DNA from 2 places in the Rubrobacter tropicus genome. Region 2 is predicted to be linked to the other one. Evidence: riboswitches for the same ligand, from Rfam matches in the RefSeq annotation. Region 2 holds a riboswitch; the other holds the start of a gene.

Region 1 (7,667 bases), 320 kb from region 2:
ACGTTCACCTGCGAGGCGCTGATGGGGGATGGGCGGGCCTTGCAGGCCGCGACGAGCCACGATCTCGGGCAGAACTTCGCGAAGGCCTTCGACATCACGTTTTTGGACGAGCAGCAGGAGCGGGTCCATCCTTACCAGACGTCGTGGGGGTTCTCGACGAGGACCATAGGCGGGCTCATCCTGGTCCACGGCGACGATCGGGGCCTGAAGCTGCCGCCGAGGATAGCGCCGACGCAGGCCGTCGTCGTCCCGATCTGGCGCGGCAACAACAAGGGCGAGGTGCGCCGCGAGGCCGAGGCGCTGTACTCGGAGTTGAAAGACGCCGGCCTTCGGATGGAGGTGGACCTCGACGAGGAGCACTCCCCCGGCTGGAAGTTCAACGAGCACGAGTTGCGCGGCGTGCCCGTGCGGGTCGAGCTGGGCCCGAAGGACATCGAGAAGGGGCAGGCCGTCCTCGTGCGGCGCGACACGCGGGAGAAGGAGTTCGTAGATAGGAAGGAACTGGCCGTGCGGCTGCAGGCTTTGATGGGGGAGATCCAGGAGAATATGCTCCGCCAGGCCGCCGCCTTCCGCCACGAGAACACCCGTCAGGCCGAGAGCTACGACGAGTTCAAGGAGATCATCGCCGAGAAGCGGGGCTTCGTCGTCGCCCCGTGGGACGGGACGGCCGAGACGGAGCAGAAGATCAAAGACGACACCAAGGCGACCATCAGGCTCCTACCCTTCGAGCGGCAGGACGGGGAGGACCTCGTCTCGGGCAAGCCCGGACAGACCGCGGTCTTCGCCCGCGCTTACTAGGGTAGGCCCCGGGCTGCGCCTTCCGCGCAGCCCTTTGACGACGCGGGTCGGAGCGGTTAGCATTAATATGTTTTGTGGCGAAGCGCCCGTGTTGCGGGCGCTGCATCCGGAGGGGGCTCCGTGGGATCGTTCCTGATAGAGAGAAAGTTCTTTGTGCCGCGTCGGTTGGGTCTGTGCCTGCTTGCTCTGGTTCTAGGCGGGGGGATGCTGGCGGCGGTCTATGGGAAAGACGCCGGGGCCGAGGAGTACTCCGCCTACTCCGACCCCGACAAGACGGCGCTCTCCCTGATCCTCTCGGAGCCGCGGAACGTCCGCGAATTCGAGCAAGAGTTCGGGCTCGATGATGCCGAGGTGGGGAAGGTCCTCGCCGCGGTGCGCGAGGAGAACGAGAAGTTGGCCGAGGAGTACGCCGCGAGCGAGAAGATAGTGGCCGCCAACAAGTCACTCCCGGACGAGAAGGTGGCTGACAGGATCTCCGCCTCCGACTACGACGAGACGGTAGAGGGGGCCATCGGCGAGACGAAAGAGAGCGTGACGGACCTGCTGCCCAGAGGTGGCGAGCCCGAGTTACGGGCGTGGGTGGACGAGCAGTGGGCGCAGGAGGTCTCGTCCTCTTCCGAAGAGAGTTATGCGCGGGTGGAGGAGACGAAGGCCGGGCGAAGGGTGGTGTGCAAGGTCTTCGCCACGCAGTACATCGGCTACACCAGGTACGAGGCGTCCCTTCCTCACCGCACGCTCAAGTTCGGCTCGCGGCCCCAGGTGGTTATCAAGCGGATCAACGGCAACGTGGCGGTGCGGCCCCGGATCAAGGAGGTCGGGCCCTGGAATACCTACGACAATTACTGGCAGACTAGGAAGAACCGCACCATGTGGAAGAGCCTCAAGCGCTGCGTTCCCCAGGCGCACGCGGCCTACTACCGGAATTACAACGGCGGTAAAGACGAGTTCGGGCGTACGGTCCTAAACCCCGCAGGGGTAGATCTGACACCCGCCGTCGCCAGCGACCTGCGACTGGGCAAGTACCAGAACGCCTGGGTCTACGTCAAGTTCCCCTGGCTGCGGCGTTAGGGGCGCGCGGGCCGGTCCTCGCTCCGGGGGGGTAGCGCGGGGAAATCTTCGGCTTCGTCGAGGACCGCGAGCAACTCCGTCAACGAGAGGTCGCCCACCTCCCGAAGAAAGCCGCCGCAAGAGATGGTGCCCGGGACGCCCTCCTCGGTAGGTACCGTCACCCAGGTCGTGTTCGGGTCGGCAGTACCCTCCGAGCGGCTGGCGCAGATCACCACGTGGGGCTCCAGCCTGTATACCTGCGCCGGAACGGCTTCGAGCGGGGAGACCGTGACCCGCGCGGACGGTCGGAGGGCCTGTATGGCGCGGGCTATAGCCTCCCGGTACGATCGGTACTCGTCCCCGAAAGCGACCAGCACCCGCATGCCGCGTGTCCCTGCGGGATCGCACCCGGACCGGCCTGCGCGTCTGGCCGCGCCGCGTGCGCCGCCCTCAGTGCCTCCGATGCCCCAGGGCCCCGGCACGACCGGGGCCATACTCGCCAGGCTCGCAACCATGTTCACCTCCCCGCCATCTTCAGTGGCGCCCGGTCAGAAGGACCGGGCGCCTGCCGAACAACGTCTAGCCAACCCTGACCCTCTCGCAGTTGCTCATGACGCGGTCCTCGGTGCTTGGATCGACGCGCGCCCGGTCGAAGCCGGCCCCGCAGTTGACCAGGTCGTCCTCGGCGCGGCCGGGGTCGACGGCGTTTATGAAGTCGTTGCCGTCGCCGCCGAAGAGGCGGTCGGAGTCGCCGCGACCGATCAGGGTGTCCCCGCCTCCCCGGCCGCGAAGCGTGTCGTTCTCGGCCGTGCCGACCAACCTGTCGGGGCCGTTGTCGCCCGTAAGGTTGAGCGCAAGGGCCGTGCCGCCGAAGATCGTGAGCATCAGGCCCGTCACCGCCACCAGCATGGCCATCTTCTTCATTGCCGCGCCTTTCCGTCGCCTGCCTTTCCCGTCTTCCACGGTACTCTCTTCGGCGGGGCGATCAAGGGCGCGGCGGTTAAATAGCCTTCACTATGCGCGCCCTGCGATTAAACTGTTTTCATCGAAGGGCGGTGGGCCCCGAAACCACCCGTTGGGGGGCCGTTACGCCCCCTGAGCCCGGGGCGGATCGAAGCGGTATCCGACGCCCCGGATCGCGGTGATCGAAGACCGTTCGCCGGGGTGGTCGATCTTGTGCCTGAGGTGCCTGACGTAGACGTCGAGGACGTTCGAGCCAGGGTCGAAGTCGTAGCCCCAGATCTCGGCCAGGATGCGCTGGCGGGTGAGCTCTTCGCCGGGGCGGCGCGCGAAGTATTCGAGCAGCACGAACTCCCTCGGAGAGAGCTCTATCTCCTTGTCTCCGCGCCAGAGGCGGCGGGCGAGGAGGTCGATGCGGAGGTCTCCGGCGTTGATCTCGACAGGCTCCTGACGCCCGACGCGGCGGCTTAAGGCCTCGATCCTCGCCATCAGCTCCTCGAAGGCGAAGGGCTTGGTGAGGTAGTCGTCGGCTCCCGAACGCAGGGCCACCACCTTGTTCTCGAGGTCGTCGCGGGCCGTAAGCATGAGGACCGGCAGGTTGGGCCGGATGGACCGGATGCGCTGAAGGACCTCGTGGCCGTCGATGTCGGGGAGGGAGATGTCCAGCAGGACGAACTCCACACCCTCGTCGGCCGCGAGCCTGGCGCCTTCCTCGCCGCTCTCCGTGCCGACGAGGTCGTGCCCGTAGGCGGCCAGGATGCGCTTCAGCGACCGGACGATCGCCGCGTCGTCTTCGACTATCAGGATCTTCATTGGTCAGGCAGTATATATCGGCGGGAAATCTCCGGGTATCGGACATGGTCCGATAACGCTATAGTACGGGCTCCGCAGGGTACGCGGGGGGCGTCTATGGGGTGGATAAAGAAAACCGCGTCGCAACCCTGGCTGGTCGCCGTCGTGGCGGGTAGCCTCATAGCCATGATCGCGCTCGCCGGCCTCGTCGGCCTTATGAACAACCTCTACGTCAAGAAGATCACGGACGGCGGCCTCGAACACGCAGTCCAGCTGGAGACCCGTTCTAGCAACCTGAGGGACGCGGTCTCGGAGCTCCAGTTTCACCATCGCGACCTGCTCCTCTACGGCCCTGTGGAGGAGCACGTGCAGGACATAGACCGGGCCTACGACGACGTCATCGAGCAGATAGACCTCCTGGACAGCCTCGGGGTCCGCGACCCCGAGGCGCCGCAGCCCGACAGCCTGCGCCGAATGGCGAACGCCTACTACGAGGGCTTCAAGCCCGTGGCGGACAGGCAGGCCTCGGACCCCGGCGCGTTCGAGCTGGCGAGCGACCGCGGCCTCGCGCAACTGGCCGAGTTGGATCGGGCCGCCGTCGACCTGGAGGCGCGCGGGCAGGATCGCGCCGCGGAGGCGCTCGTCGACCTATCCGCGGCCGAGGACGTGGAGAGGATCGTCCTGATCCTCGTCGCCACGGGCCTGGTGCTCGCCCTCATCGCGCTCACGTACACCGGTTGGCGGATGATGCTGCTCATCGGCGAGCTGCGCGGCCTCCACGCCGAGCAGCGGGCCGCGGCGGAGGCGAGGGCCGACTTTCTGGCCGACGTCTCCCACGAGCTGAGGACGCCCCTTACCGTGCTCCGCTCGAACGCCGAGTTCGGCCTGGCCATCGACAAGGACTGGGCCCACAGGGACGTCCTCGAAGAGGTGGTCAAGGAGTCGGTCCACATGTCGCGCATGGTCGAGGACCTCCTCTTTCTGGCCCGCTCGGATACCTCCTCACCCCCGATGGAGACACGTCCCGTCAGCGTTCCGCTCTTCGTGGCGGATCTCGCGGGGAGATCCGAGGTGCTCGCGAGGGAGCACGGCTCGCGGTTCGAGACCGGCCTCGAAGGGGAGGGTGAGATCCGGATAGACCCCTCTCGCATGGAGCAGGCGGTGCTCGCGCTCGTGGACAACGCCGCCAAGTACGGCCCCGTTGGCGGCCTCGTCTCGCTCACCTCGTCCACGGACGGCGGAGAGTTGCGCATCGAGGTGGCCGACGAGGGACCGGGCATACCCCGGGAGGAGCTGGAGCGGATCTTCGAGCGGTTCCACCGGGTAGGCGGTACCCGCTCCCGCAGGGCCGGCGGCTCCGGGCTCGGCCTCTCGATAGCCAAGTCGATAGTGGAGCTTCACGGGGGCCGCATCGAGGCGCAAGCCCCGCCCGGCGGCGGGACCAGGATGACCGTGTGCCTGCCACTCGACCACGCGGCCAAACCTGCCCCCGGGCCTGCCGTAGAGGCCCCCGGCCGGGAGGGCGGAACGGTCGGACGGTCCGGCTAGAGACCGTCCCCGCCCTTGACGGCGGGAGACGAGTTGTTTAGCATCCGCTTCTAGCGCGAACTCGCATCGAGAGCGGTGGAGGGAACTGGCCCCGAGAAACCGCGGCAACCGGCGGAGCACGTTTACGCGAGGTGCCAAGTCCAGCAGGACGGCCATTACCGTTCTGGAAGATGTGGGGAGGGGCGGGCAGCCTCTTCTGCGGGCGGGTTGCGCGGTGGGCGGGAAGACTCTCGCCGGAGGCGTGGCACGCGATCATAGAGGGAGGCTGCATTACTACTGAGCATGACACTAGACCCGGGGGCCGGCGCTAGTCAGGCCCCGGCCCAGGGAACCCCGGGCAGACTCAACCACTCCATCGGCGCTTTCGAGCCGGAGCTCGGCGGCGTCCTCAACGACGTTACCCTGGCCTACGAGACCTGGGGCGAGTTAAACGCGGACGCGGACAACGTCGTCCTGATCACGCACGCCCTGACCGGCGACTCGCACGCGGCCGGCGGCCCCTGCGCGGAACACAGGCGCGGCGGCTGGTGGGACCCGATGGTCGGGCCGGGCCGACCCGTCGATACCGGGAAGTACTTCGTCGTCTGCTCGAACGTGCTCGGCGGCTGCTCCGGCAGCACGGGGCCCTCTTCCGTGGACTCTGAGACCGGAGAGCCCTACGGGATGCGTTTCCCGGTCGTCACGATCCGGGACATGGTCAGGGCGCAGAAGCGGCTGCTCGACGACCTCGGCGTCTCCGGGCTGGCGCTCGTCATCGGCGGCTCCATCGGCGGGCAGCAGGCGCTCGAATGGGCCGTCGAGTTCCCCGACTTCGTCGAAAAGGCCGTCCCGGTCGCGGCGACGGGCGCGTTGGGACCGCAGGGCGTTGGGATGAGCGAGATCGGACGCCGCGCCATCATGGCCGACCCCGGCTGGCAGAACGGGGACTACTACGACACGGGCAAGACCCCGGAAGAAGGGCTCGCCATAGCCCGCATGGCCGGCATGATGACCTACCAGAGCGCCCCGGGCCAGTGGGAGCGGTTCGGCCGCAGGCCGGCGGGACGCCCCGCGCTCCACAAGGAGTTCGGCGGCCGGTTCGAGATAGAGAGCTACCTCCACTACCAGGGCAACGACCTGGTGGGGCGCTTCGACGCCAACTCCTACCTCTACCTCGGCCGCGCCATGGACCTCTACGACGTGGCAAACGGCTACGGCTCCACCGAAGAGGCCCTCTCTCGCGTCTGTGCCGAACTCCTCTTCGTGGGCATAACCAGCGACTGGCTCTTCCCCGCGAGCGAAGTAAAGGACACGGCAGACAAGGCAAGCCGGGCCGGCGCCAGGTCCAACTACGTCGAAATAGACACCCTGAGCGGGCACGACGCCTTCCTCAAAGACTGGACCGAACTGGAGCAAGCGGTCAAGCCGTTCATAACCAACACCTGAAGCCTGAAACCTACAAACAAGGAGCGAAAATGGACACCACCGAAAACCAGTCTGCAGAGCGAAATCTCGGGTTCGACACCCTGGCATTGCACGGGGGGCAGGCGCCCGATCCGGCGACGTCCGCGCGGGCGGTCCCGATCTACCAGACCACCTCCTACGTCTTCGACGACACCGACCACGCGGCGAACCTCTTCTCGCTCGCCGAGCCGGGCAACATCTACACCCGCATCATGAACCCACAAACGACGTCTTCGAGCAGCGGATGGCGCTCCTGGAGGGCGGCGTCGGGGCGCTCGCCGTCGCCTCCGGCCAGGCGGCCGAGACGCTCGCGATCCTCAACCTCGCGGGGGCCGGGGACGAGATAGTCTCGGCAGCCGCCCTCTACGGCGGCACCTACAACCTCTTCCACTACACCCTCCCCAAGATAGGCATCAACGTAAAGTTCGTCGACTCGAACGACCCGGAGAACATCCGCGCCGCCATCACGGACAAGACCAAGGCCGTCTACGCCGAGACCGTCGGCAACCCGGCCCTCTACACCCTCGACATCAGGGGGGTGGCGGACGTGGCCCACGAGGCCGGCGTGCCGCTTATCGTGGACAACACGGTCCCGTCCCCGTACCTCGTCAACCCGCTCGCCCACGGGGCGGACATCGTGGTCCACTCGGCGACGAAATTCATTGGCGGGCACGGGACGAGCATTGGCGGCGTGATCGTGGACGGCGGCAGGTTCCCCTGGGACAACGGCCGCTTCCCCGGGTTCACCGAGCCCGACCCGTCGTACCACGGACTGGAGATCTACCCGACCCTTGGCGAACTCTCCTTTATCCTCAAGGCGCGCGTCCAGATGCTCCGCGACTACGGCCCGGCCCTCTCCCCGTTCCACTCCTTCCTGTTCTTGCAGGGCCTCGAAACGCTGCCCCTGCGCATGGAGCGCCACTCCCAGAACGCGATGGCCGTCGCCGAGTTCTTGCAGGCCCACCCGAAGGTCAACTGGGTGAACTATCCCGGCCTCGCGGACCATCCGGGTTACGAGACGGCGAAGAAGTACCACAGGGAGGGGATGTTCGGCGCCATCCTGGGCTTCGGGATCGAGG
Region 2 (7,667 bases):
GCCCAGGAGGCCCTCACGAACGTCGTCCGACACGCGGGGGCGCGTTCCTGCCGGGTGCGGCTCTCCCCGCGAAGAGACGTTCTGGAGCTGGAGGTAACCGACGACGGCGTGGGGCTCGGGGAGAACCGCGGCGCCGGCGTGGGGCTGGCCTCGATGCGGGAGAGGGCGGAGGAGTTGGGCGGAACCTGCGCGATCGAGGATGCCCCCCACGGGGGAACCCGCGTCCTCGCCCGGCTGCCGTTGGAAGTTTCCGGCGCCGGGTATCAGGCGCCAGGTAGAGACGGGGGAGCGCCGTGAGGGAGGCCGATGCCTGAAACACCCAAGATACGCGTGCTGGTGGCGGACGACCACCCGGGCTTCCGCCGCGGCCTGACGGCCTTGCTTGCGTCGGAGCCGGGCGTCGAGGTCGTGGGCGAGGCGGTGGACGGGCGGGAGGTCGTGGAAAAGGCGCTGACGCTCTCGCCAGACGTCGTCTTGATGGACCTCCAGATGCCCGGCATTAACGGCATCGAGGCGACGCGCCTGATCCTCCGGAAGGAGCCGCGCGTCGGTGTTCTGGTCCTGACCATGTTCGAGGACGACGAATCGGTGGTCTCGGCGATGAAGGCGGGGGCGAGGGGCTACGTGCTCAAGAGCGCGCGGCCCACGGAGGTTCTGAACACTCTAGGCTCCGTCGCCCGCGGCGAGGCGCGGTTCGGGCCGGAGATCGCGCGCAGGCTCACCGGCTTTCTCGCCGACCCCGGCCCGGACCCCGCATCCGCCTTCCCCGAGCTCACCGGCCGCGAGCGCGAGATCCTGGACCTCATCGCCGCCGGCAGGGACAACGCCTCCATCGCGGCCCGCCTCTTCGTGAGCCCCAACACCGTGCGCAACCACATCTCCCGAATCTTCGCCAAGCTCGGGTTCTCGAACCGCGCCCAGGCCATCGTCCGCGCCCGCGAGGCGGGCCTCGGCAGGGACGGCTAGAAGAGCCGGCCGAAAATGGGACCCTGGTCCCATACGGCGACCGCCGGGGTCTCGTAGAATGCCCCCATTATGAACAGAGCCCACAAGAGCGCCGCGACTTTCGTACTGTCCTTGCTTGCCGGCCTCGCGCTCGTGTTCGCGCTCTGGGCCGACGCGGGCCTCGGCAATCCGGCCGGCCGGGCGCAGGTGAAGCCCAACATCGTCTTCGTCCTCACCGACGACCAGATGCCGGGCACGGAGAACCGGATGCCGGCGCTCCAGAACAACCTGGTCCGCGGGGGCGTGAAGTTCTCCAACACGGTGAGCACCTACCCTTTGTGCTGCCCGGGGCGGGCGGTCATCCAGCGCGGGCAGTACCCGCACAACACCAAGATCTACGGCAACTCCGAGCCCCAGGGCGGCTGGGAGAAGTTCCAGAGGCTGCGCCTGCACCAGAACACGGTCGCCACCTGGCTCGACGGCGCAGGCTACCAGACGGGCCTCTTCGGCAAGTACATGAACAACTACCGCGACAGGCTCATCCCGCCCGGCTGGGACCGCTGGTACGCCTGGAACGGCGTGGATCAGGGCTGGACTTCGGTCAACGACCAGGGAAACGTCAAGAACCTCGACCGCCAGCAGGCCGACGTGCTCGTGGCGGACAAAGCCACCGCGTTTCTCAAGAGCCGGCTGGACGGCGCGGCCCCCGTCTTCGCGTTCGTCAACTTCGGGGCGATGCACGAGCCGTACCCTTCCTCGGACATAGACGCCGACAAGTTCAAGGGGCTGAACGTCCCGCGCACCCCGGCGTTCAACGAGGACGACGTCTCGGACAAGAACCCCTCGATACGGAACCTGAACAGGCTCTCGCGGGGTGAGATCTCCGACCTCGACTCCCAGTACCGCCAGAGCCTGCGTTCCCTACAAAGGGTCGACCGCTTTATCGGGAACGCCTCCGACATCCTTCGCAGGCACGGGGAGATGGACGACACCTACTTCGTCTTCTACACGGACAACGGGGCCCACTTCGGCCAGCACCGGCTCACCCACGGCAAGCTTCAGCCCTACGAAGAGGACATAAACTTCCCCCTGATCCTGCGCGGCCCGGGCATTCGCAGCAACGTGGTCGAGCCCGGCCTGGTCGGCAACCACGACATAGCCCCCACGATCGCGGACATGGCGAACGCCCAGGCCCCCGCCTTCGTCGACGGACGCTCGGTGATGCCGCTGGCGACGGGCGCGGCGACCGCGTGGCCAAGGACCGCGGTCCTGAGCATCCGCGAACCCGACCTGAACCCGCCGCCACAGTGGGGAGTTCTCAGGATGCAGAACCAGAAGTACATCCGCTTCCAGAACGGCGCCAGGGAATACTACGATCTTGCCACCGACCCCCACGAGGTCGACAGCGATCCGGGGGCCGTCTCGGCAGAGACGCGCGACCACTGGGAGCGACGGATTGACGAGATCCGCGCCTGCTCCGGGCAGGAGTGCCAGGCCGCCGAGAACGCCCCGACCTTCCCGCCCCCGGCCGCGCCGTGACGGGGCCCGTTTCGGGCGGTTGGGGCCCCCGCCTGTAAGCCCCTTTACCCGGCTCCCGGTCGAACGCTGCTAGCATCGGCGGCGTATACTTCACGAGATACCCCTAGAGAAGGACGGTGGCGCCCTGGCGTCTGCGGCGAAGAGGCGGGTTGCGGTTGTGGGGGCCGGCATGGGCGGCCTGGCGGCGGCGATCCGGCTGGCCACCATGGGCTTCGAGGTCGAGGTCTTCGAGAAGAACGGCCAGGTCGGCGGCCGGATGGGCCGCCTGGAGGCCGAAGGCTTCTCTTTCGACACCGGGCCCTCCCTGCTGCTCATGACCGACACCTACCGCGAGCTCTTCGCCTTCGCGGGCCGGGACCTCGACGATTACGTGAAGCTCATCCCGCTCGATGGGGACTACCGCGTGACCTTCGGGGACGGGGACACGCTGACCACGCGGCGGGCGCTGCCCGAGATGATCCGGGAACTGGAGCGGATAGAACCGGGCGTCACCCCGCGCTTTTACCGCTTCCTGGAAGACGCCTGCCACAAGTACCGCCTCGGCCGCAGCGAGTTCGTCGAACGCGATTTCGACAAGGCCAAAGACTTCTTCGGCCTCAGAAACTTGCGGCTTTTGCTAAAGACAAAGGCCGTAAACAACTACTACCGGCAGGTCTCGAAGTTTTTCAAGACCGAGAAACTCCGCCAGGCGTTCAGCCTCCAGACTATGTACCTCGGCCTCTCCCCCTTCTCGGCGCCCGCCGTCTACGCGCTGCTCCCCTACACCGAGTTGGCCGAGGACGGCCTCTGGTTCCCCCGGGGCGGCATGTACGCCCTCGTCGAGGCCATGGAGAGGCTGGCGGTCGAGCTCGGCGTGAAGTTCCGTTTGAACAGCCCCGTCGAGAACGTCGTCGTGACGAAGGGCAAGGCCCGCGGCGTGCGGGTGGGGGGCGAAGCCGGCGGCGAGGAGATAGGGGCGGACGCCGTCCTCGCCAACGCGGACCTCCCCTACGCCTACCGCGAGCTGCTCGGCGGCCAAGCCGACTCGGACTTCAGGCTCCGCCGGCGCGAGAAGCTTCGGTACACGGCCTCGGCGTTCATGCTCTACCTCGGCGTAGACGGCAAGCTCGACGAGATGCTCCACCACAACTTCTACCTCTCCCCGGATTACGGGGAGAACTTCGAGGCCATCTTCCGCGACGGCAGGCTCCCCGACGACCCATCTTTCTACGCGGTCGTCCCGTCAAAGACAGAGCCGGGCATGGCACCGGAAGGGAAAGACGCCCTGTTCGTGCTCGTGCCGGTGCCCCACCTGGGGCCGGGCGTGGACTGGGAGCGGGAAGGTCCCGCGTTCAAGGAGAAGGTCTACGGGATGCTGGAGCGGCGTTGCGGGCTCGACCGGAGCAGGGTCGTCTACGAAGAGGTAAAGACGCCTCTCGACTGGCGGGACGACTACAACCTCGAAGAAGGCGCGGCGTTCGGGATCGGGCACGGCATCCTCCAGGTCGGGTACTTCCGCCCGCCGATGGTCTCCCGCAGCGTGGAGGGCATGTACTTTGTCGGGGCGAGCACGCGGCCGGGCACGGGCGTGCCCCTGGTCACCATCGGCGCGCGGCTCGCGGCCGAGCGGATCGGGCGCGAGGTCGGGGTTTGAGGCTCGACCCCGCGAGCGGCGTGAAGCTCGACGGCGGGCTCTCGCTCGCCGAGAGCTACGAGTTGTGCCGGCGGGTCCAGAAGGCGCACAGCAGGACCTACTACTTCTCGACCCGGTTCTTCCCGCGGCGCGTCCGGCCCAGGGTGCACGCGCTCTACGCCTTCATGCGCTACGCCGACGAGATCGTGGACAACCCCGGCGCCACGAACCTGGAGGAGCAACTGGGGGGCCTCGAAGCCTTCGAACGGGAGACGATGGCCGCCGTGGCCGGCGAGCCCGTCTCGAACCCCGTGCTCCGGGCCTACGCGGACACCGTGAGAAGGAGCGGCATAGAGCCGGCCCACATTACGGCCTTCATGGAGAGCATGAAGATGGACACCCGCGTCTTCCGCTACGAGACGTTCGAGGACCTGGAGGTCTACACCTACGGGAGCGCGGCCGTCGTCGGACTGATGATGTGCCGGGTGCTCGGCGCCGCCGACAGGATGGCCGATCCCCACGCCGAAGCTCTGGGCGTCGCCATGCAGCTCTCCAACTTTTTGCGCGACGTCGCCGAGGACTGGCGCCGCGGAAGGGTCTACCTGCCGCTCGAAGATTTGAAGCGCTTCGGGTACGGGGAAGAGGACCTTGCGGCCGGTGTCGTCGACGGGCGGTTCGTGGCGTTGATGCGCTTCCAGATAGGGCGGGCGCGGCGGCTTTACGCGTACGCCGACGAGGGGATGAAGTACATACCCCGCGGCCGGCGGTGGCCCGTGATGGTCGCGCGGGAGCTGTACGCGGGGATACTCGACCGCATAGAGGCGCGCGGCTACGACGTGTACACCGGCCGGGCCGAGACCTCGCGGCCGAAGAAACTCCTGGTGGCCGCGCGGGTGGCGGCGCGGGACCCGCGCGAGATGCTGACCCGTTCGATCTCCCGCCGCTGACGGGCCTTCCGCCCTTCCGAATTGAAATGGCGCCCCTGCCGTGCTGTAATTCGTGGGTCTGGGGTTGGCACTGCCGGCCCGGACGCTCATCGAGAGCGGTGGAGGGATGGGCCCTTTGAAGCCGCGGCGACCGGCGGGGTAAAAGCCCCGTGGCAGGTGCCAACTCCCGCGGAGGATACTCCGAGAGATGAGTCGGAACCGCATCGACTGGCCTCTCTCCCCCGCGCCGACGCACAACCGAAGAGGAGAGAGGTTTTCTTTTGAGTTTCGATCTCAGGGAGATGACAGGCTCCGGCGTCCTGATCGGGGACGGCGCGATGGGCACCCTCCTCGCCGAACGCGGCGTCGGCTTCGGCCACCCCTACGCCCGCGCCAACGTCACCCACCCCGAGATGGTGGCCGGCATCCACGAGGAGTACATCCGGGCCGGCGCCGGCGTGATCGAGACCAACACCTTCTCCGCCAACCGCTTCAAACTCGAGGTCCACGAGCTGGAAGACCGCGTGCGCGAGGTAAACGAGGCGGGCGCCCGCCTGGCCCGCAAGGCCGCGGATATTGCAGGGACCAACGGGAGCAAGGCGCTGGTTCTCGGCGCCATCGGCCCCCTCGGCCGCCCCCTCTGCCCCGTCGGCCCGGTCACGGAGGCCGAGGCCCGCGCAGTCTTTTTGGAACAGGCCGAGGCGCTGCTGGAAGGCGGCGCCGACGCCCTCGTCCTGGAGACCTTCACCGACCTCGTCGAGCTCCGCCTCGCCCACGAGGCCGTCAGGGGCCTCGGGGTCCCGATAGTCGCGTACAAGACCTTCGTCGAGGACGGCGAGACCTTGTCCGAGGGCCTGCCGGGACGGGCGGCGCGCGAGATCTCCGCCCTCGGCGTGGACCTCTCGGGCTCGAACTGCACGGTCGGCCCGCAACGGATGGTCGGCATCATAGAAGGCATGTCTGCGGAGGTCGGCCCCGTCGCCGCTTTCCCGAACCCCGGCCTCCCCCAGCTCGTGGACGGCAAGGTCCGCTTCCGCCGCGACGTGGACCATTTCGCCCTCTACGGCCGCAAGCTGGCGGAGGCCGGCGCCCGCCTCGTCGGCGGCTGCTGCGGCACGACGCCGGAGCACGTAAAGGCCCTGGCGGACGCCCTCCGCGACTTCCGCCCCGGGACCACCCCGAACCGCGGCGTGTCCGTGAGAACGGTGGAAGAAGAGAAGCCGCAAGAGGTCCTCGACGGGCCCTCCACGGACCTCGCGGAGAAGCTTCGGACCGGCTTCGCGGTGGCCGTCGAGGTGGACCTGCCGCGGGGCAACGACATCACCAGGGTGGTCGAGGCGTCGCGGCGGCTCAAGGAGCGCGGCGTGGACGCCATAGACATCTCAGACGGGGCGCGGGCGCGCCTCAGGATGCACCCCGTCGCGGCGGCCAGGATCGTGCAGGAAGAGGTCGGCATCGAGGTCGTCGCGCACATCTCCTGTAGAGACCGGAACATCATAGGGTTGCAGGCGGACTTCCTAGGGGCCGCGGCCCTCGGGGTAAAGAACATCCTCGCGGTAACGGGCGACCCTACCCAGATCGGGGACTACCCCGAGGCCACGGGCGTCTTCGACACGGACTCCGCGGGCCTGGTTCACATCCTCTCCAGGATGAACCGGGGCGAAGATTTGGCGGGCAACTCCATCGGCGGGCCCGCCGGCTTCCTCATAGGCTCCGCCTTCAACCCGACGGCCGAGGACCTCGACGGCGAGATCGAGAAGCTCAGGCGCAAGATCGGGGCCGGGGCCCACGCCTTCTGGACCCAGCCGGTCTTCGAGATAGGAGCCCTCGAAGTAGCCCTCGAACGCCTCGGCGACCTCGACCCCTGTCTCCTCCTCGGCCTGATGCCCCTGCGAAGCGCCCGCCAGGCCGAGTTCCTCCACCACGAAGTCCCAGGGGTGGACATCCCGAAACCCGTCCGCGAAAAGCTAGCCACCCTCTCCCCCGAAGACGCCCCGAAATACGGGGTAGAAGTGGCCCAGAACATACTCGCCAAAGCCCAACCGCTAGTAAACGGCGCGTACATAATGCCGCCGGCGAGCGCCCCGGACTTGGCGGGGGAAGTGATCGAAGCTATCAGCACTCAGCGGTCAGCTGTCGGCTAGTCGTTTTTGGCTGATGGCTGAAAGCTGACAGCTAGAATAGAGGCATATGGTTCTTAGAGACGACACGATTCGTGAAGAGCGGGCGGCCAGGTTGGAGAGATTCCAGGCCGCCTTGAAGGAGCGCATCCTGGTATTGGATTGCGCCATGGGGACCATGATCCAGTCCTACGACCTCTCGGAGGAGGACTACCGCGGGGAGCGCTTCGCAGACCGCCCGGGGGAGATCAAGGGGAACAATGACCTGCTCTCGATCACCCAGCCGGGGATCATCCGCGACATCCACGAGGCGGTCCTGGACGTGGGCGCGGACATCATCGAGACGAATACCTTCTCCTCTACCTCTATCGCCCAGAGGGACTACGGGATGGGGGACCTCGCCTACGAGCTGAACTTCGAGGCGGCCCGCGTCGCCCGCGAAGCGGCCGATTCTTATTCGGACAACACTCCGGAAAAGCCGCGGTTCGTGGCGGGGGCGCTCGGGCCGACGAACCGGACGGCTTC

What was found. Region 2 has a riboswitch for S-adenosylmethionine ahead of GBA63_RS06595 (bifunctional homocysteine S-methyltransferase/methylenetetrahydrofolate reductase). Riboswitches for the same ligand answer to the same signal wherever they lie in the genome.
Region 1: it holds a riboswitch for S-adenosylmethionine, as region 2 does, so the genes downstream of both, metX (homoserine O-acetyltransferase MetX) here and GBA63_RS06595 (bifunctional homocysteine S-methyltransferase/methylenetetrahydrofolate reductase) in region 2, are expected to answer to the same signal.

The regions. Positions count from the first base shown of each region.
Region 1 covers NZ_CP045119.1:1,680,873-1,688,539, forward strand. The annotation lists gene proS (proline--tRNA ligase) at 1-798, shown strand, start outside; gene GBA63_RS08275 (hypothetical protein) at 919-1,866, shown strand; gene GBA63_RS08280 (hypothetical protein) at 1,863-2,228, opposite strand; gene GBA63_RS08285 (calcium-binding protein) at 2,425-2,769, opposite strand; gene GBA63_RS08290 (response regulator transcription factor) at 2,932-3,618, opposite strand; gene GBA63_RS08295 (sensor histidine kinase) at 3,715-5,145, shown strand; SAM riboswitch class I at 5,206-5,322, shown strand; gene metX (homoserine O-acetyltransferase MetX) at 5,428-6,570, shown strand; partial or broken gene GBA63_RS08305 (O-acetylhomoserine aminocarboxypropyltransferase/cysteine synthase family protein) at 6,600-7,667, shown strand, end outside.
Region 2 covers NZ_CP045119.1:1,356,059-1,363,725, reverse strand. The annotation lists gene GBA63_RS06620 (histidine kinase) at 1-297, shown strand, start outside; gene GBA63_RS06615 (response regulator) at 307-966, shown strand; gene GBA63_RS06610 (sulfatase family protein) at 1,036-2,484, shown strand; gene GBA63_RS06605 (phytoene desaturase family protein) at 2,642-4,117, shown strand; gene GBA63_RS06600 (phytoene/squalene synthase family protein) at 4,114-5,043, shown strand; SAM riboswitch class I at 5,127-5,237, shown strand; gene GBA63_RS06595 (bifunctional homocysteine S-methyltransferase/methylenetetrahydrofolate reductase) at 5,304-7,166, shown strand; gene metH (methionine synthase) at 7,213-7,667, shown strand, end outside.